One region of the Neobacillus sp. B4I6 genome, then DNA from elsewhere that is predicted to be linked to it. Evidence: riboswitches for the same ligand, from Rfam matches in the RefSeq annotation. Region 1 holds a riboswitch; each other region holds the start of a gene.
What was found. Region 1 has a riboswitch for lysine ahead of dapA (4-hydroxy-tetrahydrodipicolinate synthase). Riboswitches for the same ligand answer to the same signal wherever they lie in the genome.

Region 1 (10,067 bases):
TGAAGCCGTGGTATTAAATAGAGTATTCATATTCTGTTTTATAAATCCCTGCATGAAATTTTTCATGCAGGGATTTATAAAACTCTAAAGGACAATTATGGTCCCATAATCGTCCATAATAAAGCATTTATTATTTAATTGCCTTGCTAACCTTTAACTTCTTTCCTTTAATCGTTGCATTCTCCATCGCCTGTAAGACGAGTGAGCCTTTTCCATTAAGAATATCAACATAGGTCATTTGATCCTGAATAGTGATAATGCCAATATCATCGGCAGTAACTCCTGGAATTTTTGCGATTGTTCCAACGAAATCAACCGCGCGCATCTTCTTCTTTTTTCCACCGTTGAAATGGAGTTTCGTGATGCCTTGGTTAATCCGAGCCGTTTTATTATTTCTCACGACACGTCTGCCGCTGATTTTTTCCTCGAAAGCCTCTTTTGCTCTAGCCACTTCAGCCGGTTTTGGAGCCTCCATTTTAGGGATCTCAAAGCCAATATATCTTTCAATCGCTCGGACAAATTTTCCTTCATACGGTGTGGCGAGAGTAATCGCTTTTCCTTCATTACCCGCACGGCCCGTTCTTCCTGTTCGGTGGACATAGCTTTCTTTTTCCATAGGGACGTCATAATTGATGACCAGGGTTACATTATCAATATCAATTCCTCGTGCGGCAACATCCGTTGCGATGAGGTAGCGAAAATTCCCCATTTTGAAGCCATCCATAACCGCAAATCGATCTTGCTGTTCCAATCCACCATGGAGTCGTTCACAAGAATAATTGGAGCTTTCCAATTCCGAATATACGGTATCCACATGTTCTTTTGTTCGGCAAAAAATAAGACAGCTGTCTGGATTTTCAACGACAGTCACATCTTTTAGAAGCGATAGCTTGTCTTCTTCTTTTCCTTCAATTAACAGATGTTCGATCGTTTCTGTTGTGATCCCGGTAGAAGCAATTTCGACATTCACAGGATTTTTCATATATTTATGGCAGAGGTTTTCAACATCCTTTGGTAAGGTAGCCGAGAATACCATCGTGACTCTGTCTGATGGAAGCTCTTTTATGATGGCTTCCACTTCGTCGATAAAACCCATATTCAGCATCTCATCCGCTTCATCAATAATAAGATACTTTATTTCGTCTAGAACGAGGGTTTCTCTGTCAATATGGTCCATAACACGTCCCGGAGTACCTACCACGACATGCGTTTTTTGCTGCAATTCTTCTTTTTGCTTCGAAAAAGGTTCTTTTCCATAAACGGCCATCGCCTTAATCCGCTTAAATCGGCCGATGTTCGTTACATCGTCGCGAACTTGAACAGCAAGCTCTCTAGTTGGGGTAAGAATTAAGGCCTGTGGCTTTCTTTCTTCCCATTCCATCATGTCACAAATAGGTATCGCAAAGGAGGCGGTCTTGCCGCTGCCAGTTTGCGACTTTACGACCAGGTCCTGATTATTCAAAGCTAATGGAATGACTTCCGTTTGAACGTCAGTAGGAGTGTCGTATTTTAAAATGGCAAGTGCTCTTGTGATTTCTTCACTTAAATTATAATCCGTAAAACTTTTTTCGCTCATATATTAACCTCGTTTATTTGTATTATCCGGCTTATCTATAGGATTTCTCGCAAAGAAATATCGTATGCATAATCTGAATATGCTCCATTATACTTGATATACTGTAAAAAACGAACAGTGACTAGCACTGTTCGCTCTAATTTAAATTGGGAAGCGAATTTTTCTGGCCAATGAAAAGGAAAAATTTATTTTATCAAAAAAAGTGTCATGACCCAGAAGTGCTGCTGCGTCTGGTGTCAGGCACTTTTTTGATGAGAAATTTTTCGAAATGTGACATTTGTCATACCCTGTACATGACACCTGCTACTAACATGGACAAATTCCTTCGTTTATACTTTGGTTATTAACGAAACGAAGGAAGGGAATTCAAATAAAATGACCTTACAAAATACGAAAACTCTAAAAAAACAAGTTGCTCCCTTTGAACAATCAACGACAAAAGAAAGTGTATGGCAAATTATTAACACGGTTCTACCATTTATTGGCTTGTGGTACCTTGCCTATTTAAGTCTATCCGTTTCCTATTGGTTAGCATTAGTTCCAATTGTGGTAGCGGCAGGATTTTTAACGAGAATTTTCATCATCTTTCATGATTGTACCCATCATTCCTTCTTCAAAAGCCGCCGGGCCAACCGAATCGTTGGAACTGCGATGGGTGTGTTAACGGTTTTCCCGTTTGATCAATGGGGACATGAGCATTCTGTCCATCATGCGACAAGTGGTAACTTGGATAAACGCGGAACAGGTGATATTTGGACACTTACAGTAGATGAATATTTAGCTGCACCACTTAGACTGCGTCTAGCCTACCGTTTTTACCGTAATCCATTGGTCATGCTTGGATTAGGTCCGATTTATGTGTTCCTTCTTAAAAATCGATTTAACCGTAAAGGTGCAAAACAGAAGGAACGTAACAACACTTATTTAACGAATGTTCTAATCGTTGCTTTGATTGCCTTGCTTTGTTGGGCAATCGGATGGCAGGCGTTTCTACTAGTACAAGGTTCAATTTTTATGATTTCCGGAGCTGCTGGTATTTGGTTGTTTTACGTACAGCACACTTTTGAAGATTCTTATTTTGAAGAGGACAAAGAGTGGGAATATGTAAAAGCGGCAGTAGAGGGTAGTTCTTTCTATAAGCTTCCAAAAGTTTTGCAATGGCTCACTGGGAATATTGGTTTCCACCATGTTCATCATTTAAGCCCACGGGTGCCTAACTATAAATTGGAGAAAGCACATAATAATACGCCTCCGTTACAAAACGTACCAACCATTTCTCTTGCTACAAGCTTAAAGTCAATACGTTTCCGTTTGTGGGATGAGGAAAGAAAGAACTTTGTGAGCTTTAGAGAAGTCAAAGCTTTAGCTAAAAAGAGGTTTTCCGTACAAGTTAAACCTGAAATCTAACTAGATCAATAAAGGCTTGCTCCCCTTAATTTAAGGGGAGTTGTTACTTACATAACAGCTGACAGATAAGGAGGGAACTTATATGATTCGAATTGTTATTGCTGAGGATCAGGAAATGCTGCTAGGGGCAATTGGTTCTCTCCTCAATTTGGAAGAGGATATGGAAGTAGTCGGGCAGGCGAGCAATGGGGAAGAGGCCCTTGCACTAGTGTACCGAATGCACCCAGATGTTTGTATCATGGATATAGAGATGCCCGAAATGAGCGGTCTTGAGGCAGCTGAGGCTTTAAGGTCATTTGGTTGTAAGGTTATTATCTTAACAACCTTTGCCAGGAGTGGCTATTTTGGGAGGGCCTTACAAGCAGATGTAAGCGGGTATTTATTGAAGGATAGCCCGAGTGAGGAATTAGCAGGATCGATTCGCAGCATCATCAATGGACAGCGAATATACTGCCCCGAACTAATCGATGAAGACTCAAACCAAAACGAACAGAACATCGAAGAATTCCAACCGCTAGCCGAGAGAAAGACAAAAATTAGCACAGTTAGAAATTACCTGACAACCATCTTAGATAGAATAAAATTACCAACAGGTTAATAAAAAATGAGGTGTCAGGCACCATGTGAAATCTTCACATGGTGCCTGACACCATTTTTTTGTTTTAAATTTCAATAATAATAGGAAGGATCATTGGCTTTCTCTTTGTTTGGGTGAATACATATTGTCCGACTGATTTTTTTATGTTCTGTTTGATTACATTCCATTGCCGGATATTCTCGCTTTGCAGGTCATTAATGGTTTTCTTAGCAAGGCGGTTAATCTCTTTTAGAAGTTCATCCGAATTTCTTGCGTACACGAAACCACGTGTAATGGTGTCAGGTCCGGATATAATCCTTCGGTCACCTTTACTAATGGTTATCACAATTACGAGCATGCCATCCTCAGAAAGCTGTTTACGGTCTCGTAATACAATGTCCCCGACATCGCCAACGCCCATCCCGTCCACATAGGTATCTCCGGCTGGAATCGACCGAGTCTGACGGGCCACCTGGTTTTCAACATCGACGACATCACCATTTTTGATAATGAAGGTATTTCCCTTCTCTACTCCAACGGACTCAGCTAACAAACGGTGGTGGTGCAGCATTCGATATTCACCGTGAATCGGAATGAAATAGGTCGGCTTCATTAAGGTAAGCATCAGTTTTAAATCTTCCTGATAGCCATGACCAGAAACATGCATACCGGTTGAACTTCCGGATCCATATATAACTTTGGCTCCCAGTTGAAATAAATTGTCTATGATCCGAGAAACGTCCTTTTCATTTCCTGGTATTGGAGATGCGGCTAAGATAACCGTGTCTCCGGGATAAACGGAGACATCACGAAAGTTTCCGCTCGCTAGACGAGAAAGGGCAGCCATTGGCTCTCCTTGACTCCCCGTACAAAGGATAACCACCTTTTCAGGAGAAAGTCGATCGACTTCACGTGGTTCGATGATCATCCCATCGGGAATAGTTAAATAACCACGTTCAATCGCAACAGAGACCACATTTACCATACTCCTGCCAAGAAGAGCGATCTTTCGATTGGCCTTTATCGCCGCGGCAACCACCTGTTGAACCCGATTAACATTCGATGCAAAAGTGGAGATAAAGATTTTCCCGTCAGCTTTCATGAAGGCTTCATCCAAATTGCCACCAATCATTTGCTCGGACGGTGTTAGCCCCTTACGCTCAGCGTTCGTACTTTCAGATATTAAAACTAACACACCTTGCTGACCGATATTGGCCATTTTATGAATATCTGAATGTTGATTATTCACAGGCGTTAAGTCAAACTTGAAATCCCCGGTATGAACGACATTACCCTCAGGTGTATGAAAGACAATACCGAGACAATCAGGAACACTATGACTTACTCTGAAAAAAGATACAGTGGTTTCTCCAAACTCAAGTTTTGAATTAGAGTCAATTGTCATGAGTTTGGTGTTTCCATGGAGACGATGCTCGTCAATTTTTAATTCAATTAAACCAAGTGTAAAATGGGTAGCGTAGATAGGGATATTTAATTTTCTTAAGATATAAGGAATACCGCCAATATGATCTTCGTGCCCATGGGTCACAATTAGAGCACGGATTTTCTCCTGATTTTCTTCTAAGTAAGTAATATCGGGGATAATCAAATCAATTCCTAATAAACTTTCATCTGGAAACTTACCGCCGCAGTCAATGATAAAAATATCATCTGCGTACTGAACCACATACATATTTTTACCGATTTCATTTATGCCGCCTAAGGCGAAAATAGATAATTTATTATCATTAGTTCGCAAGTTAATATCCTCCTTATTCCAAGTAAATAAGAATAGTATGCCCCTTTGGATTTACTTTATCGAATAAGGGAGGTAAAACTTTTGTCGTTCACAAAAAAAACTGCTAAATACCCGGTTTTTTACGGAGTTTGGCAGCTATTTTTATCGGTATTCAGATTAATACTTTAACATTGCTTGCTGGTAGAACACCTTGTAGTGTTCTTTGCTCTTCGGTGGTTAACGGGAGCAATGGCAGGCGAAGACCTCCAACGTTCACTCCATTCATATTCAATGCGGCTTTTACCGGTGCTGGGTTTGGTGCCGCAAATAATGCTTTCATAATCGGGAGAAGACGGCGATGGGCACTAGCTGCATCTTGGACATTCCCATTTTTAAAATGATTAATCATTTCTTGTATTTCATTACCAATGACATGGGAAGCAACGGAAACCACTCCAGCTCCACCAATGGATAAAACCGGCAATGCTAAGCCATCATCACCACTATAAAGGGTAAAATCACTTGGTGCTTGGCTAATAATTTCAGCCATAGCATCTAAGTTACCGCTTGCTTCTTTTAAGGCGACAATATTCTGAATCTGTGAAAGTCGAACAATGGTCTCTACCGACAGGTTGACCACACTTCGGCCGGGGATATTATAAAGCATAATCGGTAATGGTGTAGATTCAGCAATCGTTTTGAAGTGCTGATACATGCCTTCTTGGGATGGTTTGTTGTAATAAGGAGCAACAAGCATAATCCCATCGACTCCTGTTTCTTCAGCCAGCTTTGTTAAGCTGATGGAAGCTCTCGTGTTATTTGAGCCAGTTCCAGCGATAACCGGAACTCTTCCATTGACAGCGTCGACAACCAATTTAAATAATGCCACTTTTTCTTCCGTTGTTAATGTAGGAGATTCTCCGGTTGTACCAGCAACTACGATTCCATCGGTACCATTTTCGATTAAATAATCTACAAGTATTCTTGTTGCGTTAAAATCTACTTCACCATTTTGATCAAATGGCGTAACCATTGCGGTTAAAACTTGGCCAAAATTCATCATTTCTCACCCTTTAATTAAAATTTTTATAAAATTTAGAGGTGGGTAAAGGCCATTCATAATTTAACGCAAAAAAGCAACAACGAGGGTTCGCTGTTGCAGTAGAAACATAAGAAAAATAAGTTCCCGTGCGTAAGATAGCCCTCCATATAGTTTCCTATATGACAGTTCTGTATTTTTTCAATAGCAGAACCAGCTTCAAGACCAATGAGATTCATTGAAGCTTCGGCAAATTCCCCTTTTCACAATCATCATTGGACCTCATTATCCTCATATTGTGTACTAATGGTCTTTGCGCCTCTATCCTCACTTCAAAAAACATGAAGTAAGAAAATATTTAATTGATAGTAAATATATCAGAATATTCCTTTTGGTTCAAGGGCAATTGGAACTTTATTTGAAATTCACACTATATTTCTGCCGTTTCTAAACTCAGTTTATCCTTTTCAACTTCTAAGGCAGATACAATATAAGCAAACCCGTTCATAACAAAGTAAATAACATTAGATTGGACCCGTTCCTTTTCTCCCAAATAAGTATTTATGATAATACTGAAGGAAAAAAAGACAACAAATGATAATGCAATTTTATTAAAAATTATCATATCTACCGACCCCTTTAATTAGGATTCTTATGTTTATCATATTGGCTATAAACCGGTTTTATGCGTGCCTTCGATCGGCCGGTTACCTGAAATCAATTAGGGTCGGGGGTTGGTCCAGTCATAATCGTCCTTCCTGAACGTTCTTTCTTGCCGTGCAGAAAATAGTAAAGAATTGAGGTTGCCAGAGCGACAATACCTAAGATTACATACAGGCTGCTAAAGCCGGTTAATGGAATAATGAATCCAAGGATATATGGACCGAATCCAAGTCCTGCATCAAGAAAGATAAAGAAGGTCGATGTCGCCAAACCCATCCGATGCGGAGGAGTTACTTTAACGGCCACTGCCTGGGTGCTTGACTGCATGTTACCGAAACCAAGGCCAATTAGAACACCTGCTACCAATAAAGTGATGCTAATACTTGCTGAACTTAATATAAATAAGCCGGCTGCTAAGAGGACAAAGCCCGGATACATTATATAGTTTGCACCCTTCAGGTCCATTAAGCGGCCTGTGATCGGGCGTGATAACAATACTGCGATGGAATAGACTAGGAAAAAGAAACTAGCCGTACTAACTAGGTCGATTTCGATTGCATAGAAGTTAATAAAAGAAAGAACGCTGGAATAACAAAAAGCTACTACCAGTGTAATGACAGCGATGGGCAGTGCCTTTGGCTCAATATAGTTGGAAAGCTTAAATCCTTTTACTTCAGATGTTTTCACCGATACAGTTAATGCAGGCACATCAACAAAGAATGCAGTGATCAAACTAATTACCCCTAAAGCAAGGGAGAAGATAAAAATCATTTGGAAATCTGTATGTTGGGTCATATAGAGTCCGATGAATGGCCCGATAGCGGTAGCGAGTGTTGCACTCATGCTGAAGTAGCCAATCCCTTCCGCTTTTCGAGTAGCCGGGATAATCTGGGCCACAATCGTACCTGTAGCAGTCCCGACCATTCCCCCTGCAATCCCGTGGAGTAAGCGGGTAATAAGCAGGAAGGTAATCCCGAAGTTCACAAAATACAAAAGAAGCGTCAAAATAAATAAAATGACACCAATGAATAACGTTTTCTTTCGGCCAATTGACTCAATAAACCGGCCAATCAACAACCGGCCAATTAAAGACCCGACAATAAATATTCCTGTTACAAGCCCTGCTTGACTTGTAGTAGCACCAAATTCATCGACGGCATAAACACCGATGATTACGATTAATAAATAAAAGACTAAAGTTACGAAAAAATTGACCGCAGAAACAATAGTGAAATCCTTTGTCCACAGTTTAGCTCTAGGTTGAGTCACTTTTTAAAACCCCTTATTTAATAATATTTTTACGAATTTCCCTCATAATGCGGATGGCCTCGAGCTGTTCATGCTCTGAGATGCCTTTTAAAATGTCCGTTTCATACTGATCAATCGTCACACGGACTTCCGTATATACTTTTCTCCCAAGCTCTGTCAGCTGTGTTCTTTTTTCACGTTTATCATTGCTCGGAACCTGCTCGACATAGCCCAATTCTTCCAAGCGGTTCATGGTCCGGGTGACAGTGGGCTTCTCTACATATAAATAATGAGAGAGTTCCACTAGCGTTGCCGGGCCATTATTGAATAAGTAGTAAAAAATCGACCATTGCGCTCTGTGGAGATTATGCTCGGCGAGATGGATATTAAGTTTATTCTCAAACGGACGGTACAACATCAGGAATTGGTGAAAAAACTTTTGAGAAGTATTTATTTGAAACACCCCTTGTTAAATGGTTAGTTAGAGTAATGATTACCTTGGGTAACTATTATAGTATAACAGAAATGATAATAAAATGTCTAATGTCAGAGGTGGGATGATACTAATTAAACGTTTGATTGGAACGAGATGAGGCCTTGGTGTATATAGATTTTTAAGGTAAAGTATTTTTCTTGATAAACTAATCAAACGATTGATTAAAAGGGCCTGGGTCCTTGGTGTATAAGGTTTTTATGAGGTGGGTAATTTTTTATGAAAAAAAACTAATCAAACGTTTGATTAAAAAGAGCAGAAAATTTACCTGAAAAAATTAATCAAACGTTTGATTAAATGTGGATGAAGCCTTGGTATAGCTCAATTTTTTCCTATTAGTTATTTCGATACAAATACAAACCAAATCCTAAGGTATCTCTGCCCCATGTCAAATAGGTCCGGCGCCATGTACGAATTCGCTGCAGCATCGCTTCACAATCGGGATCATCTGGATTTTCAAGACAATAATTCTCGACCGACATCGAATAAAGCCATTCGTAATCATCCCAGTCATCATCATTAGCAACATAAGACCAAAGTGGGATTAAACCTAATTCTTCACCAGCCTTCACAGTATCTGCATGGCTTTTACATTCCGACTCGTCTGCACCGCCAAGCGCCTCTAAATACTCAGGACTGGGAGTCTGCTTCCAATAGCCTTCACCTATTAAAATATGGCCATTTTTCTTTACAAGACGTTTTAGTGTTTTAAGTGTGGGATCCATTCCGCCCAAGGCGTGGGTAGATCCGATACAAATCCCAAAATCATACCCGTCTGGCTCACATCTCTCGACCGCCGTGCTGGCATCTTCCACGATAAACTCAATTCTGCCATCAGGAATTCTATTACTAGCAATCCGCTTTGCTTCCTCAATGGACCCGTTATACAATTCTATTGCAGTGGCGGTTACCTGGTAGTTTTCCACCAACCGAATTAACAATTCGCATTTCCCAGCCCCAATATCAATCACCTTATCTGATGCTTTAGGCGATACAATTCTGAGCATCTTCATGATCTTTGCTTCGCTAATTGGATTACTAAATGCATGGTTACGATGAGCAATTGCTGAAAATTTGTTTCTATCCATAGATAATGTCTCCTTTTCTACTACAAGTGGATGTGGATTATACCTAACGCTATTCTATTTCATTTATTATCTTTATCCCTTGAATGTCAACATATTAATGTAATCTTCATGTTATAGAAGACATCGAACCCTTTGAAGTTTATTTTCAACTATAATAAACCAAGCATTCGATTAGGAGGTAATTGTGCCCTTGTGTGCGGGAAATTAGAAATAACGGTAACGATTATTTGCATTACCT
Region 2 (10,067 bases), 4.3 Mb from region 1:
GAAATTAGAGTCCTTGTCATTCATGGGGAAGGGCGGTTCTTCTCGGCTGGGGCAGATATTAAAGAATTTACAACGGTTTCTTCAGCTGAAGGTTTTTCTAATCTTGGTAAGTTTGGACAGGATTTATTTGACCGGATGGAAAAATTTCCAAAACCGATCATTGCGGCAATCCATGGCGCGGCGCTTGGCGGTGGTCTCGAACTTGCTATGGCTTGTCACATTCGCCTTATCAGTGAAACCGCAAAACTCGGTCTTCCGGAGCTGCAACTGGGCTTAATTCCTGGATTTGCCGGTTCGCAGCGTCTGCCGAAATATGTAGGTGTGGCAAGAGCTGCTGAAATGCTGTTCACATCCGAGCCAATTACAGGTATTGAGGCGGTAAAATATGGCTTAGCGAATCATGCCTATGTAGAGGCAGAAGTATTAGAGCAGGCGTATAAGCTCGCTGGAAAAATTGCTAAGAAAAGTCCAGGCTCTATTAAAGCAGCCATCGAATTATTAAATTATGCAAAAACAGAAGAGTTCTATGAAGGTTCGAAAAGAGAATCTGAGTTATTTGGTCAAGTTTTTGTCTCTAGCGATGGTAAAGAAGGCATTCAAGCTTTTATTGAAAAAAGGGATCCACAATTTAAAGGTGAATAAACGTATCTTTGTAGTATAATTGTTAAGGAAGCCCTTTTTTTTCTAGGAAATTTTCTTAATCTTTCAAACTGAGCGAATGCTCGAAATTTTATTAGGAGGGAAACCATGAATATTTATGTATTACTGAAAAGAACCTTTGATACTGAAGAAAAAATTACGATTAGCGGCGGAAAAATCAATGAGGACGGTGCTGAATTTATTATCAATCCTTATGACGAATATGCGATTGAAGAAGCCATCCAAGTTCGCGATGCTAAGGGCGGAGAAGTAACTGTCATTACTGTTGGTACGGAAGAGTCTGAAAAGCAATTACGTACAGCACTTGCGATGGGCGCTGACAAAGCCGTCCTTATTAATACAGAAGATGATGTGGAAAATGGGGATCAATTTACTACAGCAAAAATCCTTGCTGAATATTTAAAGGATAAAGATGCTGATTTAATCATTGGCGGAAATGTGGCGATTGACGGTGGTACAGGTCAGGTCGGACCACGTGTCGCGGAACTACTTAACATCCCTTACGTAACAACAATCACAAAGTTAGAAATCGACGGTACAAATGTAACCGTTACCAGAGATGTTGAAGGCGATTCCGAAGTTATAGAAACGAGCCTTCCTCTATTAGTAACTGCACAACAAGGTCTAAATGAGCCGCGCTATCCTTCATTACCTGGGATCATGAAGGCAAAGAAAAAGCCGCTTGAGGAATTAGAATTAGACGACCTTGATCTTGAAGAAGACGATGTGGAAGCAAAAACAAAAACAATCGAAATTTATTTGCCGCCTAAAAAAGAAGCAGGCAGAGTATTAGCCGGCGATTTGAATGATCAAGTAAAAGAACTTGTTCAGCTACTTCATACCGAAGCAAAAGTAATTTAATCGACTTTTTACAAATATGTTTTCAGGAGGTATATGGAATGTCAAGAAAAGTTTTAGTATTAGGAGAAGTTCGTGACGGTTCATTACGTAATGTTTCTTTCGAAGCGATTGCAGCAGCAAAAACGGTTGCTGAGGGCGGAGAAGTGGTTGGTGTTTTAGTAGGTGCTTCTGTAAGCGCTTTAGGTACGGAGTTGATCCACAACGGAGCCGACCGCGTAGTAGTTGTTGAAGATGAAAAATTAAATCTATATACTTCAGATGGATACGCTCAGGCGCTGTTAGCAGTGCTTGACCAGGAAAAACCAGAAGGGTTAGTGTTAGGTCATACCTCACTAGGCAAAGACCTATCTCCAAGAATTGCTGGAAAATTAGCATCAGGTTTAATATCAGATGCGACTGCTGTTGAGGTTGCAGGTGGAAATGTCGTGTTCACAAGACCCATCTATTCTGGGAAAGCATTTGAAAAGAAAATTGTAACGGATGGCTTAATTTTTGCAACGGTCCGTCCAAATAATATTGCGCCTTTGGAAAAAGATGAAAGTAGAAGCGGCGAGGTTTCTACTCTTTCTGTAGACATCAAAGACTTACGTGCCATTATTAAAGAAGTGGTTAGAAAAGCAAGCGAAGGTGTGGACCTAAGTGAAGCAAAAGTGGTTATCTCAGGAGGACGCGGGGTTAAAAGTGCAGATGGTTTTGAACCGCTTAAAGAACTTGCGAATGTCCTTGGCGGAGCGGTAGGAGCTTCACGTGGTGCCTGTGATGCCGACTATTGCGATTACTCTTTACAAATTGGTCAAACTGGCAAGGTAGTCACACCAGACCTTTACATTGCTTGTGGTATTTCTGGAGCAATTCAGCACTTAGCCGGCATGTCTAACTCAAAAGTAATTGTGGCCATTAACAAAGATCCAGAGGCTAATATCTTCAAAGTAGCTGATTACGGAATCGTAGGCGACTTGTTTGAAGTGGTGCCATTACTAACTGAAGAGTTTAAAAAACTGAAAGTGCACTCATAATAAGAAAAGCGGAAGCGCCTTGTCCAGGGGCGACAGGCATAAGACGAGCCGGCGAGAAGGTTGCTCTTTAACCTTCTAGACGGATTGGCTTATGACCCAGAGCCCCTAGGCGCTGTAGCTAGACAATATAAAGGCGAGCGGAAGGGTTCCGCTCGCTTTATTTAAGGATAAATTGAAGTAAATCGGGGGAAAATGATCGATGAAGCAATTTATTAGCTTGATTTTCCAAACGATGTTATACTTTCGGTAAGAAATTCAGTAATCATTAGGAGGGCAATATAAATGGCAATTTCACACTTAACAGATCAAAACTTTTCTGCAGAAACAGGTTCAGGCCTTGTTCTCGTAGATTTTTGGGCACCATGGTGCGGACCTTGTAAAATGATAGCTCCAGTTCTTGAAGAACTTGACTTAGAAATGGGCGAAAAAGTTAAAATCACTAAACTTGATGTGGATGATAACCCGCAAACTGCAGCAAATTTCGGTGTTATGAGCATTCCAACATTATTAGTAATGAAAAATGGCGAAGTGGTAGACAAAGTAGTCGGCTTCCAACCAAAAGATGCATTAGCAAGTGTTTTAGAAAAACACGTGTAAGTATAGAAAGACAAAACCTTAGCTGGAGCCAATCCAGCTAAGGTTTTTCTTTTTTGCAAATGACTACCACTTTCATTTATGAGCCTTTTCCTTTAAAATTTTAACAGACACTATATATATAGACGGGAGTGGAGTGGCCGGAATGAATGAAATAATCAAGCAAAAACTGACGCTGCTGCCGGATCAACCTGGCTGCTACTTAATGAAAGACCGTCAGGGTACGATTATTTATGTGGGGAAGGCAAAAGTATTAAAGAATCGCGTACGTTCTTATTTCACTGGGTCACACGATGGAAAGACGCTTAGACTAGTCAATGAGATTGAGGACTTTGAATATATTGTAACCTCTTCAAATATTGAAGCACTTCTACTTGAACTCAACCTAATAAAAAAATACGATCCAAAATACAATATCATGCTGAAGGATGATAAAACCTATCCATTTATTAAGCTGACAGCTGAAAAGCATCCGAAACTCATCATTACAAGAAAAGTAAAAAAGGACAAAGGTAAATACTTTGGTCCGTACCCAAATGCGACTGCTGCCAATGAAACCAAAAAGCTTCTTGACCGAATTTATCCGCTGCGGAAATGCTCAACCCTGCCTGATCGGGTCTGCTTATACTACCATTTAGGGCAGTGCCTGGCACCATGTGTCAATGAAATTCAGGAACAACAGTATAAACAAATGACGGATGAAATTACCCGCTTTTTGAATGGCGGTTATAAGGAAATAAAAAAAGAGCTTCAGGCAAAAATGTCAGCTGCTGCTGAAGAGTTAGACTTCGAACGAGCGAAGGAGTTCCGTGATAAAATCATTCATATCGAAACCATCATGGAAAAACAGAAAATTACCATGAACGATTTTACGGATCGTGATGTTTTTGGTTATGCAGTCGATAAAGGCTGGATGTGTGTGCAAGTCTTTTTTGTCCGCCAAGGGAAACTAATTGAGAGGGACGTCTCCATGTTCCCCTTCTATAATGAGCCTGAGGAAGAAATACTAACTTTCCTTGGACAATTTTATTCGAAAGCTAATCACTTCAAGCCGAAGGAAATCCTGATTCAAGATGAAGTCGATTTGAGTCTGGCGGAACAACTGCTTGAAGTAAAAGTGCTCCAGCCACAACGGGGGCAGAAAAAGGATATTGTCCAACTGGCAATCAAAAATGCAAAAATTGCCTTAAATGAAAAGTTTTCCTTGATCGAAAAGGATGAAGACCGCACCATTAAGGCGGTCGAGAACTTGGGGGAATTACTCGGAATTTATACTCCGCACCGGATTGAAGCATTTGATAACTCCAACATTCAAGGGACAGACCCAGTATCAGCCATGGTCGTTTTCATTGATGGGAAGGCAAATCATCGGGAGTACCGGAAATATAAAATTAAAACCGTACAAGGACCTGATGATTATGAATCCATGCGTGAAGTGACAATAAGAAGGTATTCACGCGCCTTAAAAGAAGAACTTCCCCTCCCTGATTTAATCATCATCGATGGTGGTAAAGGTCATGTTGAAGCCGTAAGAGATGTGTTGGAAAATGAGCTAGGACTGGATATTCCACTCTCGGGACTCGTCAAAGATGATAAACACAAAACTTCCCAATTGCTGTACGGCAATCCTTTGGGAATTGTTCCATTAGGCCGCAACAGCCAGGAGTTTTATTTACTGCAAAGAATTCAAGATGAGGTCCATCGCTTTGCCATTACGTTTCATCGTCAGCTTCGTGGAAAAAGTGCCTTTCAATCCTTGCTCGACGATATTCCTGGAATCGGTGAGAAACGAAAAAAGCTATTGCTAAAACAATTTGGCTCTGTGAAAAAAATGAAAGAGGCTAGTATGGAGGAATTTACAAATATCGGAATTCCTATGAATGTAGCCGAAGAATTAATTAAAAAACTTCAATCCTAGTGATTGTAAGAAAAAATAGAACATGCTATAATAAGTGAAAATTTAATTTACTATCACTTTTACGTATTAAAGTGAAGGTAGAGGTGCGAGCTTCAAGAGTAATGGTTCTGAGAAGGATGAGCTTCTAAGACGGATCATGAAAGGGAATGTTCGCCGAAGTAAAGAAAGTCTCATTTCTTTCTTTGCTGGTCCTGTATTGAATAAATGCCGGATTGTCAGGACGAATGTCTTGGAGAGCTATCTTACATTGTAGGTGCGAGAATATTTTTTCGTGTTCTAAAGCAATGAGATGCCCTTCTCATTGCTTTTTTGTTTTTTGGGGGATAAATAAGGTATTCACTTAAAAGAAGGAGAAACAAACATGGGGATTATTGTACAAAAATTCGGAGGCACCTCCGTTGCGAATGTAGAAAGAATACTAAATGTTGCATCCTGTGTAAAAGAGGAGACAGACCGTGGCAATAATGTAGTCGTTGTTGTTTCTGCGATGGGAAAATCAACGGATACACTGGTCGGATTAGCAAAAGAAATTTCCGCACAGCCAAATAAGCGGGAAATGGACATGCTGTTATCAACAGGAGAACAGGTAACCATTGCGTTATTGTCAATGGCTTTAAATCAGCAAGGGCTTGACGCCGTCTCTTTTACAGGCTGGCAGGCAGGAATCATCACAGAACCTGTCCATGGAAATGCCCGCATTTCGAATATTAAAACGTCTGCAATTGAAACGGAGCTCGCAACGGGTAAGGTTGTCATTGTGGCAGGATTCCAAGGAATCACGGAAGAAGGCGCAATTACGACGCTCGGTCGTGGTGGTTCTGATACGACAGCTGTGGCATTAGCGGCAGCCTTAAAGGCAGATAAATGCGATATTTATACCGATGTTACTGGGGTTTTCACCACGGATCCAAGATATATCAAGAATGCTCGCAAATTATTATCAGTATCGTACGATGAAATGCTAGAGTTAGCTAATTTAGGTGCTGGTGTGCTCCATCCAAGAGCAGTAGAATTTGCTAAAAACTATCAGGTGCGGCTTGAGGTTCGCTCGAGCATGGAGAGAGTAGAAGGAACAGTTATTGAGGAGGAAGCAGCAATGGAACAAAACTTAGTAGTCCGCGGTGTCGCATTTGAAGACGAAATAACAAAAGTAACAGTATTAGGATTGGGGAATTCATTAACAAGTCTATCTACCATCTTTTCAACACTAGCGGAAAATCACCTGAATGTTGACATTATTATTCAAAGTACTACAGAGGGCGATACGGCTAATTTGTCTTTCTCTATCCATACTAATGATTTATTAGAAACATTAAAGGTATTAGAAGACAATAAAGCAGTGCTAGCTTATGAGCAGATTGATGCAGAAAATAAATTAGCGAAGGTGTCAATTGTTGGCTCAGGAATGATTTCTAATCCTGGTGTAGCAGCAAAAATGTTTGAGGTACTCGCTGCTAACAACATCCAAATTAAAATGGTCAGCACATCCGAAATCAAAGTATCAGCAGTAGTAGAAGAAAGAAATATGTTAAAAGCAGTAGAAGCCTTGCACGAAGCCTTCGAACTGGCAAACAAATAAAAAAGGGTGTCAGGCACCAAGCGGTGCCTGACACCCTATTCCCACGTTTAGTTCTTTTCCCATTTAACAGTGAAAAGGACTTTATTTGATTTCTTTACAGGATGTTCAAAGGTTTCTGCATTGGCTTCTTTTTGAAGTTCAATTTGTTGGGCAAGGAAGCCGGCTTCGAGTTGGAAAAAGTGCTCAGCTTTTGATTTCACACGCGGGACAATAACTGGACTCATTAGTTCAAATTGGATTTCAGTTTTATTTTCTTTTTTAATTTCAAGTTGGCCCCAAGAGGCTTTGGTGAAAAAATCCATAATCTGAGCAATATCAGTTAGTGGAAATTTACGTGCGAGGCGTTTTCCGGCCCAATATAATATTTCAGGTGTATCTTTTCCTAAAATCTCAGGTAAAAGAATTTCTCTGATTAATTCATACCCGAAAATAGATATGGTTTTTGGTTCATCGGTATCTATAGTCTCAACAACAACTGTACTATCGTTCACAAGCTTCCCCTCTTTCTATCATTCTATTATATACGCTTTTTGTTAGGTGTCAGTACAGTTTTTCTAGATAAAACGAATTAATTTACAGTAGTTTTTTTGTTATTTTGCAATATCTTGCCTTGTTTTCCATGATAATTATAATTCCCGATATGGTAAAAATAACAACCGTTATATCTTGGTAATTAATTGTAATTATCTATTAATTTTTAATATAATCCAAATTATTGATGAAAATAACCAATCTATTATAATTTCAATATATTTTAAAAATTTTATTATTTATGATAGAATTGTGTATCCGTTTTCTTGACGCTCTAAGATGATGGGAGTAAAATGGACATGTCACATTATTGTCACACTGATGCTAGGTTTCATATAAGGAAACTTAAATGCTAGAAACTGAACATCATTTTTTTAAACATTATAGGGGGGTAAATTTATGGCAGGTAATCGAGAGTTTGTTTATCGGAGATTGCATTCGTTGCTAGGGGTTATTCCAATCGGGATCTTTGTCATCCAGCATCTGATTGTGAACCACTATGCGACAGTTGGGGTAGAATCTTTCAACAAAGCTGCGAATTTTATGGGAAATCTTCCTTTTCGCTACGTGTTAGAAACTGTAATTATTTATTTACCAATTTTATTCCATGCAATCTACGGGCTGTATATTGCTTTTACAGCCAAAAACAATGCAAGCCAATATGGATTCTTTAGAAATTGGATGTTTATGCTTCAACGTGTGTCTGGTGTGATTACACTTATTTTTATCACATGGCATGTATGGGAAACACGGGTAGCAGCGGCGTTTGGAAATGAAGTTAACTTTCAAATGATGCAAGATATTCTTTCCTCACCGTTTATGTTTGCGTTTTATGTCATTGGGATTATTTCAGCAATTTTCCACTTTGCAAACGGATTGTGGTCATTCTTTGTTAGCTGGGGCATCACAGTATCTCCACGTTCTCAAGTTATTTCTACATACGTGACAATCGTTATTTTCTTAGCTCTATCCTATGTTGGAGTAACGACTTTATTAGCTTTTGTATAACAAATTAATGATTGATCGGAAAAATATTGGATTTTGGATTAAGGGAGTGAGTCACGAATGAGTAAAGGTAAGGTAATTATTGTCGGCGGTGGTTTAGCTGGCTTAATGGCAACGATTAAGGTTGCAGAAACAGGAACACCTGTAGAGTTGTTTTCTCTTGTTCCCGTTAAACGTTCTCACTCTGTTTGTGCCCAGGGTGGTATTAATGGAGCTGTAAATACAAAAGGTGAAGGCGATTCAACATATATTCACTTTGATGACACCGTTTATGGCGGAGACTTCTTAGCAAACCAGCCTCCAGTAAAAGCAATGTGTGACGCAGCGCCTGGTATTATTCACTTAATGGACCGTATGGGAGTTATGTTTAACCGTACTCCAGAAGGACTATTGGACTTCCGTCGTTTCGGGGGAACACAGTTTCACCGGACAGCATTTGCAGGTGCGACTACTGGTCAACAGTTACTCTATGCTTTGGATGAACAAGTTCGTCGTGAGGAAGTTGCCGGTCTTGTAACCAAATACGAAGGCTGGGAATTCCTAGGTGCAGTCGTTGATGACGATGGTGTGTGCCGCGGTATCGTTGCTCAAAATTTAAAAACCATGGAAATTAAATCGTTCTCAGGGGATGCTGTAATCATGGCTACCGGCGGCCCTGGTATTATCTTTGGAAAATCTACAAACTCAGTTATTAATACAGGTTCAGCAGCATCGATTGTGTATCAGCAAGGTGCTTATTACGCTAACGGTGAAATGATCCAAATCCATCCAACGGCCATTCCTGGTGACGATAAGCTTCGCCTCATGAGTGAATCGGCTCGTGGTGAAGGCGGCCGTATCTGGACATATAAAGATGGGAAACCATGGTATTTCTTAGAGGAGAAATATCCTGCTTACGGAAACCTGGTACCACGTGATATCGCCACTCGCGAAATTTTTGACGTTTGTGTTAATCAAAAACTCGGAGTCAATGGCGAAAACATGGTATACCTCGATCTTTCTCATAAGGATCCACATGAATTAGATATTAAACTTGGCGGGATTATTGAAATTTATGAAAAATTTATGGGTGATGATCCTCGTAAAGTTCCAATGAAAATCTTCCCTGCTGTTCACTATTCAATGGGTGGACTTTGGGTTGATTATGACCAAATGACAAGCATCCCTGGTCTATTTGCAGCGGGTGAATGTGATTATTCTCAGCATGGTGCGAACCGTTTAGGTGCCAATTCCTTGCTTTCAGCCATTTATGGCGGAATGGTTGTAGGACCAAACGTAGTTAAATATATCAAAGGCTTGGAGAAGAGTTCCGATGCAGTTTCTTCTACCGTATTTGACCGACATGTGAAAGAACAAGAAGATAAGTGGAATTCAATTATGTCCCTAAATGGAAATGAAAATGCTTACGTTCTTCATAAAGAGCTTGGGGAATGGATGACAGATAATGTAACGGTTGTTCGTCATAACGACAGGCTATTAAAGACAGATGAGAAAATTCAGGAACTTCTAGAACGTTACCAAAACATCAATATTAATGATACATCCAAATGGAGCAACCAAGGGGCAGCCTTTACTCGTCAACTTCAAAACATGCTGCAATTGGCTCGTGTTATTACAATTGGTGCATACAACCGGAATGAGAGCCGTGGTGCTCATTATAAGCCTGACTTCCCTACACGTAATGATGAGGAATTCTTAAAAACAACAATGGCGAAATTTGTTGACAGTTCATCAGCACCGGCTTTCCATTATGAAGATGTTGATGTTTCATTGATCAAGCCACGCGAACGCAATTACGCAAAAAGTTAAGGGGGAGTAGGAAGAATGTCTGAAACTAAAATGGTTAAATTTATTATTTCACGTCAAGATAACGAAAATACTACTCCTTATCAGGAGGAATTTG
Region 3 (10,067 bases), 3.6 Mb from region 1:
CGTATGAGAAAGGAATTCTCGTTATTCCCTCCTATCTTGCGAAAGGAATTGAATTTGATGCCGTTATTTTGTACGATTGTTCTCAATATAAAAAAGAAAGTGAACGCAAATTATTTTATACCGTCTGTACAAGGGCCATGCATGAACTTCACATGATCGCAACATCTGGGATTAGCCCGCTAATGGAGGTTGCTCCTAAAGATACCTACACACTTGTAAAACCAAGTAAATGCTAATGAAAAAGAAGCTGTATGTCTTGATGACCTGAGCACACAGCTTCTTTAAGTTTAGGCTATGTTAGAAGTACTATGCTTTTGCGCGAAATTCATTAACTAACTAGAAAAAATAAAAAAACAGCTGAATCTATTTCCGCTGTTTTTTGCTATATTATTTTTTCCATTGTTTTTGAACTTGTTCTAAAGCAAGTTGGAATATTTCATCATCGGATGTTTCCCGATTAGCAATGACATTTGTTAAATAGCTTTTTCCTTCGAAAGTTACTGTTACTTCTACTTGTACCATAATTGAATCTCCTTTTCTATGTTTAAATTATTAGTAAAAAGTGTAGTCATAAATTACACAACGATTCAGTGTATTAAGTTATTTAAATAATTATGACGATATTTTTTCGACAAATGTTACTAAAACTTTCAGTTTTGATATAATTGTTTTATAAAAACAATAGGGAGGTAAACAAATTCAATGCATTTTGAAGAGGTAACAAAAGCAACATTGTTTATTGCACTCGAAATGATAAACTCGAATCCAGAATATAATATTTTTGAAAATGGCAAAGAGGCAAGAACACTTGCTGACATGGAAGAAGAATTCTTAAATCCTAATACTAACAGTGCATTTATAAAGCTTGATGACACCTATATTGGAATAATTGACTACTTATTAGAAAATCCGAAGGACCATTACCCCTGGCTTGGTCTTTTACTGCTTCATAGTGATTATCAAGGTTATGGTTTCGGTGCACAAGCTTTTGCAGTATATGAACATGAGATGCTTAAACGAGGAAAGAAGTGTGTTAGAATTGGTGTCTTAAAAGAAAATAAAACGGCTCAACGCTTTTGGGAATCATTAGGATTTATCTATTATAGTACTTCAACAACACAAAATGGAACTGGTATTTTTTGTTATGAAAAACAAATTGGATAATAATCCAAAATGGATACCTTAAATTTCTTGATACATAAATTGCTCAGCAAATTGCTGAACTTGATCTTTATCGATTTTATTCTTTTTCAGGAACGATTCAGCGATGACCAGATTGGCTTGAATAGATATATTTCTTTTTAAATCACGAATGGATACATCTCCATTCAATAATTGGATAGCTTTTTCTCTAATGTCTTGATTCTTAGATGACTTGTATAAAAGGTAGGCAATACATGTGATCTTGTCCACATCAAACACTCCTCTTAAATCAAGTATAAACATTTTTTTACTATTTCGACGATAAGCAACGTTTTTCCTGCTATTATTCTGAAAATTTTAAAAAACTTAAGGGACATTGTACGGATAAGAGATTTATGGATTTATTCGTTCTATTAATCTGAAAATTCAAATAAGTTAGTAAAAAAGAATCTTCGCGGGGGCGGTAAAGAATGTTTGATTACGATGTAGAAACACGAGCAGGATTTGAGGTGATTTCATCTATTTCAAAAGAAGGTTATTCTATTTATGATGTTAATTATGAAAGCCTTTTCAATAGAAGGATGCCTGCCCTTCTTTTTATTCCTAATAAGGGAGGACCATTTCCTGCTGTCATTTATATGCACCCTAGTCAAGGAAATAGAAAAACATTTTATCATGAAGCAAAATTGCTTGCAACAAAAGGTTATATTTCCCTCCTAATTGAAGCGCCGTTTTTCGGTAGGAATAGTCAAACGGATGATCTTGATAAAAAAAAATTCACAAAAAAAATTGAAGCCTTAGCGGATATTCAAGAATACATTCATACTGTAATGGATATTAGGATGGGAGTCACACTACTTAGTAAGCTTACGATTGTGGATGAAGCCCGGATTGCTTTTGTTGGCCACGGTTTTGGAGCGGCTTGTGGCGGGGTAATTTCAGGAATTGATTCGCTCATTAAAACGTTTGTCTTAATATCAGGGTATGGGGAGGCTTCAGAGTGGCAACTGACTAGTGAACATCCAATCGCAGCCATCATTCGCAGCTTTTTACCGCCAGAAAGATTTGAATATTTTATTTCAAGTCTTAGAAAATTAGATGCCATCCACTATGTAAAAAATGCTGCGCCGGCATCAATACTCTTCCAATTCGCCAAAAATGACGAATTTATCGAACGTGGCCATGCCGCCACTTTTTATTCTGCTGCAAGCTCTCCCAAAAAAATCATCTGGTATGATACCGATCATTTATTTACCAATTGCAAAGCAGCCTTACTTGACCGTCAAGAATGGCTCTCTGACCATATTTGTGCTCAAAATAACACGTTTTCAAAAGAATCTACAAAAAACTAAAATAAATCTCTTTCATACCGGAAATTTTGTTGAAAATTGCTTATTTGATATGGTATTTTATATAATATTGAAGGGATAAAAGAAATACGATGATCGTACGGTGGAATTTTACCTTTCGTCCCAAAAGGGATGGAAGGTTTTTTACTTTTTTACATAAGATTTAGGAGGAAAACCAATGAAACAGGCCTTAATCAAGGATTTGTACAGAAATACGGAAAGCTATATTGAACAAAAAGTCCAGTTATCTGGATGGATTCGCACGATTCGCGACTCTAAAACTTTTGGGTTCATTGAATTAAATGATGGCAGCTTTTTTAAAGGGGTGCAGATTGTATTTGATGAGCAATTAGAGAACTTTAAGGATATTGCAAAGTTACCAATAAGTTCATCCATTAGGATTGAAGGAGACTTTATTTATACTCCTCAAGCGAAGCAGCCCTTTGAAATTAAAGCAACTAATATCGTGATTGAAGGTTCGTCAAATGTAGATTATCCCTTACAAAAGAAAAAGCATTCGTTTGAATATTTGAGAACTATTTCCCATTTAAGACCAAGAACCAATACGTTTTCAGCTGTTTTTCGTGTGAGATCGCTTGCTTCCTATGCATTGCATAAATTCTTCCAAGATAAAGGTTTTGTCTATGTTCACTCACCAATTATTACCGGCAGTGATACAGAAGGTGCAGGAGAAATGTTCCGAGTGACAACACTAGATATGGACAATCCTCCAAAAAATGAAGAAGGCAAAACAGATTTAACCAAGGATTTCTTTAACAAGGAAACTAATTTGACTGTTAGCGGACAGCTTTCGGCTGAGGCGTTTGCCTTGGCTTTCCGCAATGTCTATACCTTCGGCCCAACGTTTAGAGCAGAGAACTCTAACACTGCACGACATGCAGCGGAATTTTGGATGGTAGAACCGGAACTTGCCTTTGCTGAGCTTCCAGATATCATGGACTTGGCTGAAGAAATGGTGAAATTTGTGATAGACTATGTCCTTGAACAAGCCCCTGAGGAAATGAATTTCTTTAACAGCTTTATCGAAAAGGGGTTATTGGATCGTCTAAATAATGCCTACACAGCAGACTTTGGCCGTGTGACATATACCGAAGCCATTGATATATTAAGGGAGTCCGGAGAAACTTTTGCCTATCCGGTAGAGTGGGGGCTTGACCTGCAAACGGAGCATGAACGTTATTTAAGTGAAACAGTATTCAAACGCCCAGTATTTGTAACAGACTATCCAAAAGAAATTAAAGCCTTCTATATGAGATTAAATGAAGACAACAAAACAGTAGCGGCAACTGATTTACTTGTCCCAGGAATTGGTGAATTGATTGGCGGCAGCCAGCGTGAAGAACGCGAAGAAATTTTGGCTGGGAAAATTAATGAGCTTGGTATGAATGAAGGAGATTATTGGTGGTACCTTGAATTAAGAAAATATGGCGGTACGAAACATTCTGGTTATGGTATTGGTTTTGAGCGTTTAATTATGTACTTAACTGGAATGACTAATATTAGAGATGTCATTCCATTTCCGAGAACAACTGGAAATGCTGAGTTTTAAAACAAATTTAAAAAGGAGAAAGCTGATTGATTCACAGAATCGGCCTTCTCCTTTTTATTTATTAAAGAACCTTTAATTCCTCTTCAAAAAAGAATGTTTCTGGATGTTCCTTAACGATATAAGAATATCTTTTCATGTTTTTAACATATTGTGATTTTAAAATTGTGACGACCTCGCCAGTTTCTTTAATGTTAACTGACTGTCCGTTTTTGTACAGATTGTTTGAGCTTTTCATGTTTCACACTCCTTTACCTATTCCTAATTAAGTATAACATAAGCCAAGATGGAAAGGGGGAAACCCTTCTTCCTTTCAATTACGAACTTAATGTGTTATGCTTTTAAAAAAGTGAGGTGTCATTTTGACAAATTATAAAGCGAAAAAAAGTAACCTCAAAGATTTATTATCAAAAAACGGCATGGACCTGGAAAGTTTGGAACGGAATACAAGTATTCCTCAAACTCAGCTCAACGACTACTTGTCCAAAAAAGTGATGAACCTAAATACTGCGATGACAATTTCAAGAGAATTAAATTGCTCTATTGAAGACTTATACATTTGGTCATCTGAGGAAAAGAAAGCGTAATACTTAAAAACAGGCTCTTCAATTGAGTCTGTTTTTTTATTGGATTAAAAAAAGCACGCGGAAATTTTCGCGTGCTTTTTTCTAAACAAACTAATTTCTTAAATCACACTTTTCTAAAGGTATAACCTTAGTTTTCTTTGTGAATTTATATCCTAGCCATACAATAAGGAATAATGGCAGTCCGATATATGAAACAAAAACACCATTCCAATCGATTTGGTCACCCGTGAATGCTGAATAATTTTGTCCTAAGACAACAAACCCACAAACGGCAAACGCGAAGAGCGGACCAAAAGGGAAGAATTTTGATTTATATGGTAACAAGCTAAGGTCCTTACCTTGGGCGACAAATGCTTTACGGAATCGATAATGACATACTGCAATCCCGAGCCATGCGATAAAGCCGGACATACCAGAAGCGTTTAACAACCATACATAAACCGTTCCATCCCCAAAGAAGGAAGCAAGAAATGCGAGTGTTCCCACTAAGGTTGTTGCAATTAAGGCATTGACTGGAACACCTTTTTTGTTTAATTTACCAAGGAATTTCGGTGCTTTGCCTTGACGGGCCAAATCCCAAAGCATCCGAGTGGATGCATACATTCCTGAATTTCCTGCCGATAATACAGCAGTAAGAATAACAGCATTCATGATTGAAGCGGCGAAAGCGATGCCTGCCTTTTGAAAAACCAGCGTAAATGGACTAACGGTTATATCCCCATTTGCTAAATTCCCGTTTGTATATGGAATAAGCAGTCCGATTACTAGTATAGCCAATACATAGAATAATAAAATACGCCAGAAAACTTGTTTCACTGCACGAGGAATAGCTTTCTTTGGATCCTCCGTTTCACCAGCAGCAACACCTAAAAGCTCTGTTCCTTGGAAGGAGAAGCCTGCAGCCATAAAGATTCCCAGCATGGACATAAAGCCGCCGTGGAATGGAGCATCACCAACAGTGAAGTTTTTGAAGCCGATTGCTTCATTACCCATGATGCCGAAGATCATTAAAGTACCAGTAACGACAAAAATAATAACTGTAACCACTTTAATTAAGGAAAACCAATATTCTGCTTCTCCGAATCCTTTAACAGAAAGATAGTTTAATAGAAACATGATGACTAAAAAGATGCCGCTCCAAATGAATGAAGGCGTATGTGGAAACCAGAATTTCATAATCATTGTTACAGCAGCTAATTCGGCAGCAATCGTAATCGCCCAGTTATACCAATAGTTCCAGCCTAGAGCAAAACCAAGGGAAGGATCGACAAATTTGGTTGCATACGTACTAAAGCTTCCGGCAACTGGCATATAGGCACCCATTTCTGCTAAGCCCTGCATCAAAAAGTAAACCATAATACCAATTACAAGGTAGGAAAGAATTGCCCCGCCGGGTCCCGCACTATGGATAGCGGCGCCGCTAGCTAGAAAAAGTCCAGTGCCAATCGTCCCGCCAAGGGAAATCATTGTGAGGTGACGGGATTTTAAACTTCGTTTTAATTCCGTTGGATCCTGTTGTATTGTTAAGTCACTAGTATATTCACTCTCTTTTAATACTCTTGCTGTTTGCATTGTCTTGACTCCTCTTTTTCTAATTTTTTCGAGAAGGAGTTTGGAATAAAAAAATGCCATCGAAGAAGTATCGATGGCATTGTAAATACCCCGCATCATACCTTCCGAAAGATAGCTCAACACGCTTAGCTGGTAGGTTTAAGCGTGACAGTTCTGTTCCTATTTGGAGACAGCCCCAGCATGCTTTTTCAGAGATGAAAGCACACTTCGGCAGCTTTTCCTTTCAAACGGAGTCAGGGATGTCTCTCTCATCTCGTCCGCTTTACTGATAAAAACCGCGACCTCTACCTCATCGGTTTTGATGAGGATTTATCATATATAGTTAATATATTACTAAAGTATAAATATTATTTTAGAATTGTCAATAATATATTATTCCAGAAATAAGAAGTCTTTATTCAATCAATTAGAATAGACAGATAATTGAGTTTCTTTTTAATAAATTATTTAATTTACTTTAAAAGAGAGAATAGGTATTATTTTTAAATAGAATTAATTTCCTGTTTTTCATAGGAGGATTTTTACCATGCAGATTGTTGGAATGATTTCGGGATCTCTAATTGTTGTGGTTGCCTTTAACCTTTTCTTAATCCCTCATGAAGTGTTAAGCAGTGGATTGAGCGGAATTTCTATGATTTTAGGGATGATCTCGCCTGTTAATACAGGGGTGGCAAATTTCCTGCTGAATTTTCCGTTATTGATTATTGGTTATAAAATGTTAGGTAAAAGATTTATCGTGAATTCCATCTTTTCTGTAATAATTATCTCAATCGGCCTTTATTTAATTCCCGTTCATGCCATTGCCGATGATAGGATTCTCTCTTCTATTTTCGGAGGTGCTTTAACCGGGTTAGGTGTCGGAATAGTTTTTCGCTGTTCTGGATCGACCGGGGGATTTGATATTATTGGCATGATTGTGGCGAGAAAAAGGGATTTTCCGATTGGTGTTTTACTTTCAGGCATGAATGCAGTCGTCATCTTGATCAGTGGATTTTTATTTGATTGGGATTCTGCTCTTTATACCTTGGTTTCCATTTTTGTTACAGGTAAAGTGGTGGATGCAATTTATACAGATCATGCTAAATTAACTTTAATGATCATTACAGATAAGGGCGAAGAAATGAGAGATCATTTGCTAACAAACTTGTACCGAGGCCTGACGATTATGGATGGTGTTGGCGGCTACTCAAATCATCAAAGAAACGTAATGATAACGGTAATTTCTAGGTACGAACTTAATGAAGTTAAAAACTTAATTTCAGAAGTTGATCCATCAGCATTTGTCAATATTACCGAAACAATTGAAGTCATGGGGCTGTTTCATCGGCCAAGTCCATAAAAACAAAAAAGGTTTGCTTCTATACAATAGAGCAAGCCTTTTTTGTGTAAGATAGTTATCGAGCATCACAGGGATTTCCCGCGTTTTTTTACCCATTTCATTAGCACATGAATAACCTCATCTAGTTCTTTACCAGTTGGAGTCAATTCATATTCCACTTTTTTTGGTGAGGTAGTAATGACGTTTTTGACAATCAATCCCTCATTTTCTAAATCACGTAAGCGTTCGGTTAAGAGACGATCAGATATTCCTGGAATAGATGATATTATTTCATGGTACCGCTTCGGTCCTTCCATAAGCGTATAAATAACAGAACCCATCCAACGTTTGCCAATAAATTCGATTGCCTTATGAAAGTTAGTACATATATGTTTAATTTCCTCTGCAGAATGAGTCATACAATCTTGGTGGTTAGGTTCACTCATATAAAATCCCTCTTTTTTACTATTCTAACTGTATAATAACATATTTGAATTACTTGACGATATGTACTTACTAATAGTAAGATGAATCAGAACTTACTTTTAGTAAGTTAAAAATTCACAGGGGGAAATCTCTCATGCAAACCACGTTAATAAAAAGTTTATCTGAAGTGATAAAAGAACGTCACTCTGTCAGAAAATATGATTCAACATACAATATTTCTCAAGAAGAAATTAAAGATATGCTAAAAGAAGCGACACAAGCACCATCCTCTAGTAATCTTCAACCATGGCGTTTTATTGTAATTCAAGATCAGGAGGCGAAAAAGGAACTAAGAGCAATCGCCAACAATCAAGAGCAAGTAGAAACAGCGTCTGCCGTTATTGCAGTATTAGGCGATAAGGAAATGTATAAAAGTGTGGAAACAGTCTATCGAAGTGCATACGAGGCTGGTTTGATGGACGAAGCTAATATGAATCGATTAATAGAAGGTACAAATAAAACATACCCATTTGCTCCAGAAGAAGTCTTGAAAAATATTGCCTCATTTGATGCTGGTTTAGTGTCGATGCAGTTGATGTTAATTGCAAAAGACAGAGGGTATGACACCGTTCCAATGGGTGGCTTTGATAAAGATAAATTCGTAAAAATGTTCAATGTCTCCGATCGTCTTTTCCCAATTGTGTTGATTTCAGTAGGGAAGGCGGCAGCACCTGCTTTCAATACAACACGTTTACCATTGCAGGATGTATTAATAGATTATAGATAAAAGTAGGCGCATGATAATTTTTCATGCGCCCACTTAATTTTTTAGTTATTAATATACTTTTCAAACACATAGCCGAAATCTTTTACTATATATTGTTTTTTGCTGTCTTCTAACCATTGAAAGGCTGCTTGATTAAGCATTTTGAATTGAACAACCAAGTTGCTGTCCGCACTTGTCACACGACCGAGAGTAGTGGAAGCGACATCAAGGCTTTGTTTAGCAAACTGAAGCGAAATTTCATTTTCATGTGAGATTTCTGAAATTTTGATTAAGGCTTTATATAAATCCTTAACTTCTTCAATATGTTTCTTATGAACGTCGATGGAGAAAGGAACTGAGCCGATTTTAAATTTTATTTCTACATCAAGGTCAACGGTTCCGGCCGTTTCGAGTTTTACCTCTGAAATTCTATTCGTTGCATAACTATAGCGATGGAGCATTCGCTTTTTGCTGGTTGCACTTGTCCCATCTAAATGGATAAGGGCGTTGTTTGTAAAACAGTATTCATCAGACTTTGATTTGATGAGAAAATAAATTTTCTCATTGTCTTCATGCATGACATAATCATCTGCGTCCACCTTATCGTAATTTTCCGGCTTAATGACAGAACCCACATCACTTAATCCCAAAATATCCGCTGCTACTTTTCCAAACATTGGTATCAACCTCACTTTTATAAAATCATTCCATCCATTTTTACGAATGGGGGACAATAAAGTTTCATCCTTATCCCAAAAACTTTATGCTTTAAAAAATGGTAGTATGCACCTGATTTCTAAAAACAAATAATGAAAAGAGGGAAACTACTTGATGGTTTCCCTCTCAGATTGTCGAGAAAGGGTATTTTTCTCAGCAATTTTTTATTCTCAGCATTTAATTATTCATTGTACCTGCTAATGGGCCTGTTGATTTCCGCTCTAGGCACTTCGCTTTCCGCGGGCGGTCCGGGGAGCCTCCTCGGCGCTAGCGCCTGCGGGGTCTCCCCAGCCCCGTCCTCCCGCAGGAGTCTTCGTGCCTTCCGCGGAAATCAACAGGGAGGTAATCAACCTAAAGAATTGCAACACACTTTTTCTAGCCTTGCTAATTGTGTTGCAATCTTTTTCATATTTTGGCAGGCTGCTGTAAGGAGAGCCTGTTCGCTTGCTTTCTTCAATCCCCGTAACCGGCAATAGCGAAGCCCGTGCAGCTCTTTTGAGTCTGCGAAGCTTCGCTCAATTTTTTCCTTTCTAAATTTATAAAGCATTTTTCCAGATTTAGATAAGCGATTTTCCCTTACCTTTTCCTTGTGCTCTTCCCAAACATGACGTGTCACTACTTT

Region 2: linked by a shared signal. The riboswitch ahead of QF028_RS03495 (aspartate kinase) and the one ahead of dapA (4-hydroxy-tetrahydrodipicolinate synthase) in region 1 are both predicted to bind lysine.
Region 3: linked by a shared signal. The riboswitch ahead of QF028_RS06990 (amino acid permease) and the one ahead of dapA (4-hydroxy-tetrahydrodipicolinate synthase) in region 1 are both predicted to bind lysine.

The regions. Positions count from the first base shown of each region.
Region 1 is NZ_JBNPWB010000002.1:4,623,728-4,633,794, reverse strand. It holds gene QF028_RS25150 (DEAD/DEAH box helicase) at 131-1,576, opposite strand; gene QF028_RS25145 (fatty acid desaturase) at 1,952-2,983, shown strand; gene QF028_RS25140 (response regulator) at 3,066-3,581, shown strand; gene QF028_RS25135 (ribonuclease J) at 3,646-5,253, opposite strand; gene dapA (4-hydroxy-tetrahydrodipicolinate synthase) at 5,471-6,358, opposite strand; lysine riboswitch at 6,489-6,669, opposite strand; gene QF028_RS25125 (hypothetical protein) at 6,768-6,962, opposite strand; gene QF028_RS25120 (MFS transporter) at 7,055-8,269, opposite strand; gene QF028_RS25115 (MarR family winged helix-turn-helix transcriptional regulator) at 8,283-8,702, opposite strand; gene QF028_RS25110 (SAM-dependent methyltransferase) at 9,077-9,829, opposite strand.
Region 2 is NZ_JBNPWB010000002.1:342,220-352,286, forward strand. It holds gene QF028_RS03470 (enoyl-CoA hydratase) at 1-642, shown strand, start outside; gene QF028_RS03475 (electron transfer flavoprotein subunit beta/FixA family protein) at 748-1,521, shown strand; gene QF028_RS03480 (electron transfer flavoprotein subunit alpha/FixB family protein) at 1,560-2,537, shown strand; gene trxA (thioredoxin) at 2,820-3,134, shown strand; gene uvrC (excinuclease ABC subunit UvrC) at 3,277-5,049, shown strand; lysine riboswitch at 5,120-5,297, shown strand; gene QF028_RS03495 (aspartate kinase) at 5,411-6,628, shown strand; gene QF028_RS03500 (YslB family protein) at 6,676-7,119, opposite strand; gene QF028_RS03505 (succinate dehydrogenase cytochrome b558 subunit) at 7,559-8,167, shown strand; gene sdhA (succinate dehydrogenase flavoprotein subunit) at 8,225-9,973, shown strand; gene sdhB (succinate dehydrogenase iron-sulfur subunit) at 9,989-10,067, shown strand, end outside.
Region 3 is NZ_JBNPWB010000002.1:1,000,300-1,010,366, forward strand. It holds gene helD (RNA polymerase recycling motor HelD) at 1-236, shown strand, start outside; gene QF028_RS06955 (BA3454 family stress response protein) at 388-522, opposite strand; gene QF028_RS06960 (GNAT family N-acetyltransferase) at 703-1,164, shown strand; gene QF028_RS06965 (hypothetical protein) at 1,183-1,413, opposite strand; gene QF028_RS06970 (alpha/beta hydrolase) at 1,614-2,495, shown strand; gene asnS (asparagine--tRNA ligase) at 2,671-4,062, shown strand; gene QF028_RS06980 (hypothetical protein) at 4,124-4,297, opposite strand; gene QF028_RS06985 (helix-turn-helix domain-containing protein) at 4,422-4,646, shown strand; gene QF028_RS06990 (amino acid permease) at 4,737-6,218, opposite strand; lysine riboswitch at 6,323-6,513, opposite strand; gene QF028_RS06995 (YitT family protein) at 6,745-7,557, shown strand; gene QF028_RS07000 (winged helix-turn-helix transcriptional regulator) at 7,623-7,982, opposite strand; gene QF028_RS07005 (nitroreductase family protein) at 8,117-8,749, shown strand; gene QF028_RS07010 (PH domain-containing protein) at 8,791-9,405, opposite strand; partial or broken gene QF028_RS07015 (transposase) at 9,792-10,067, opposite strand, start outside.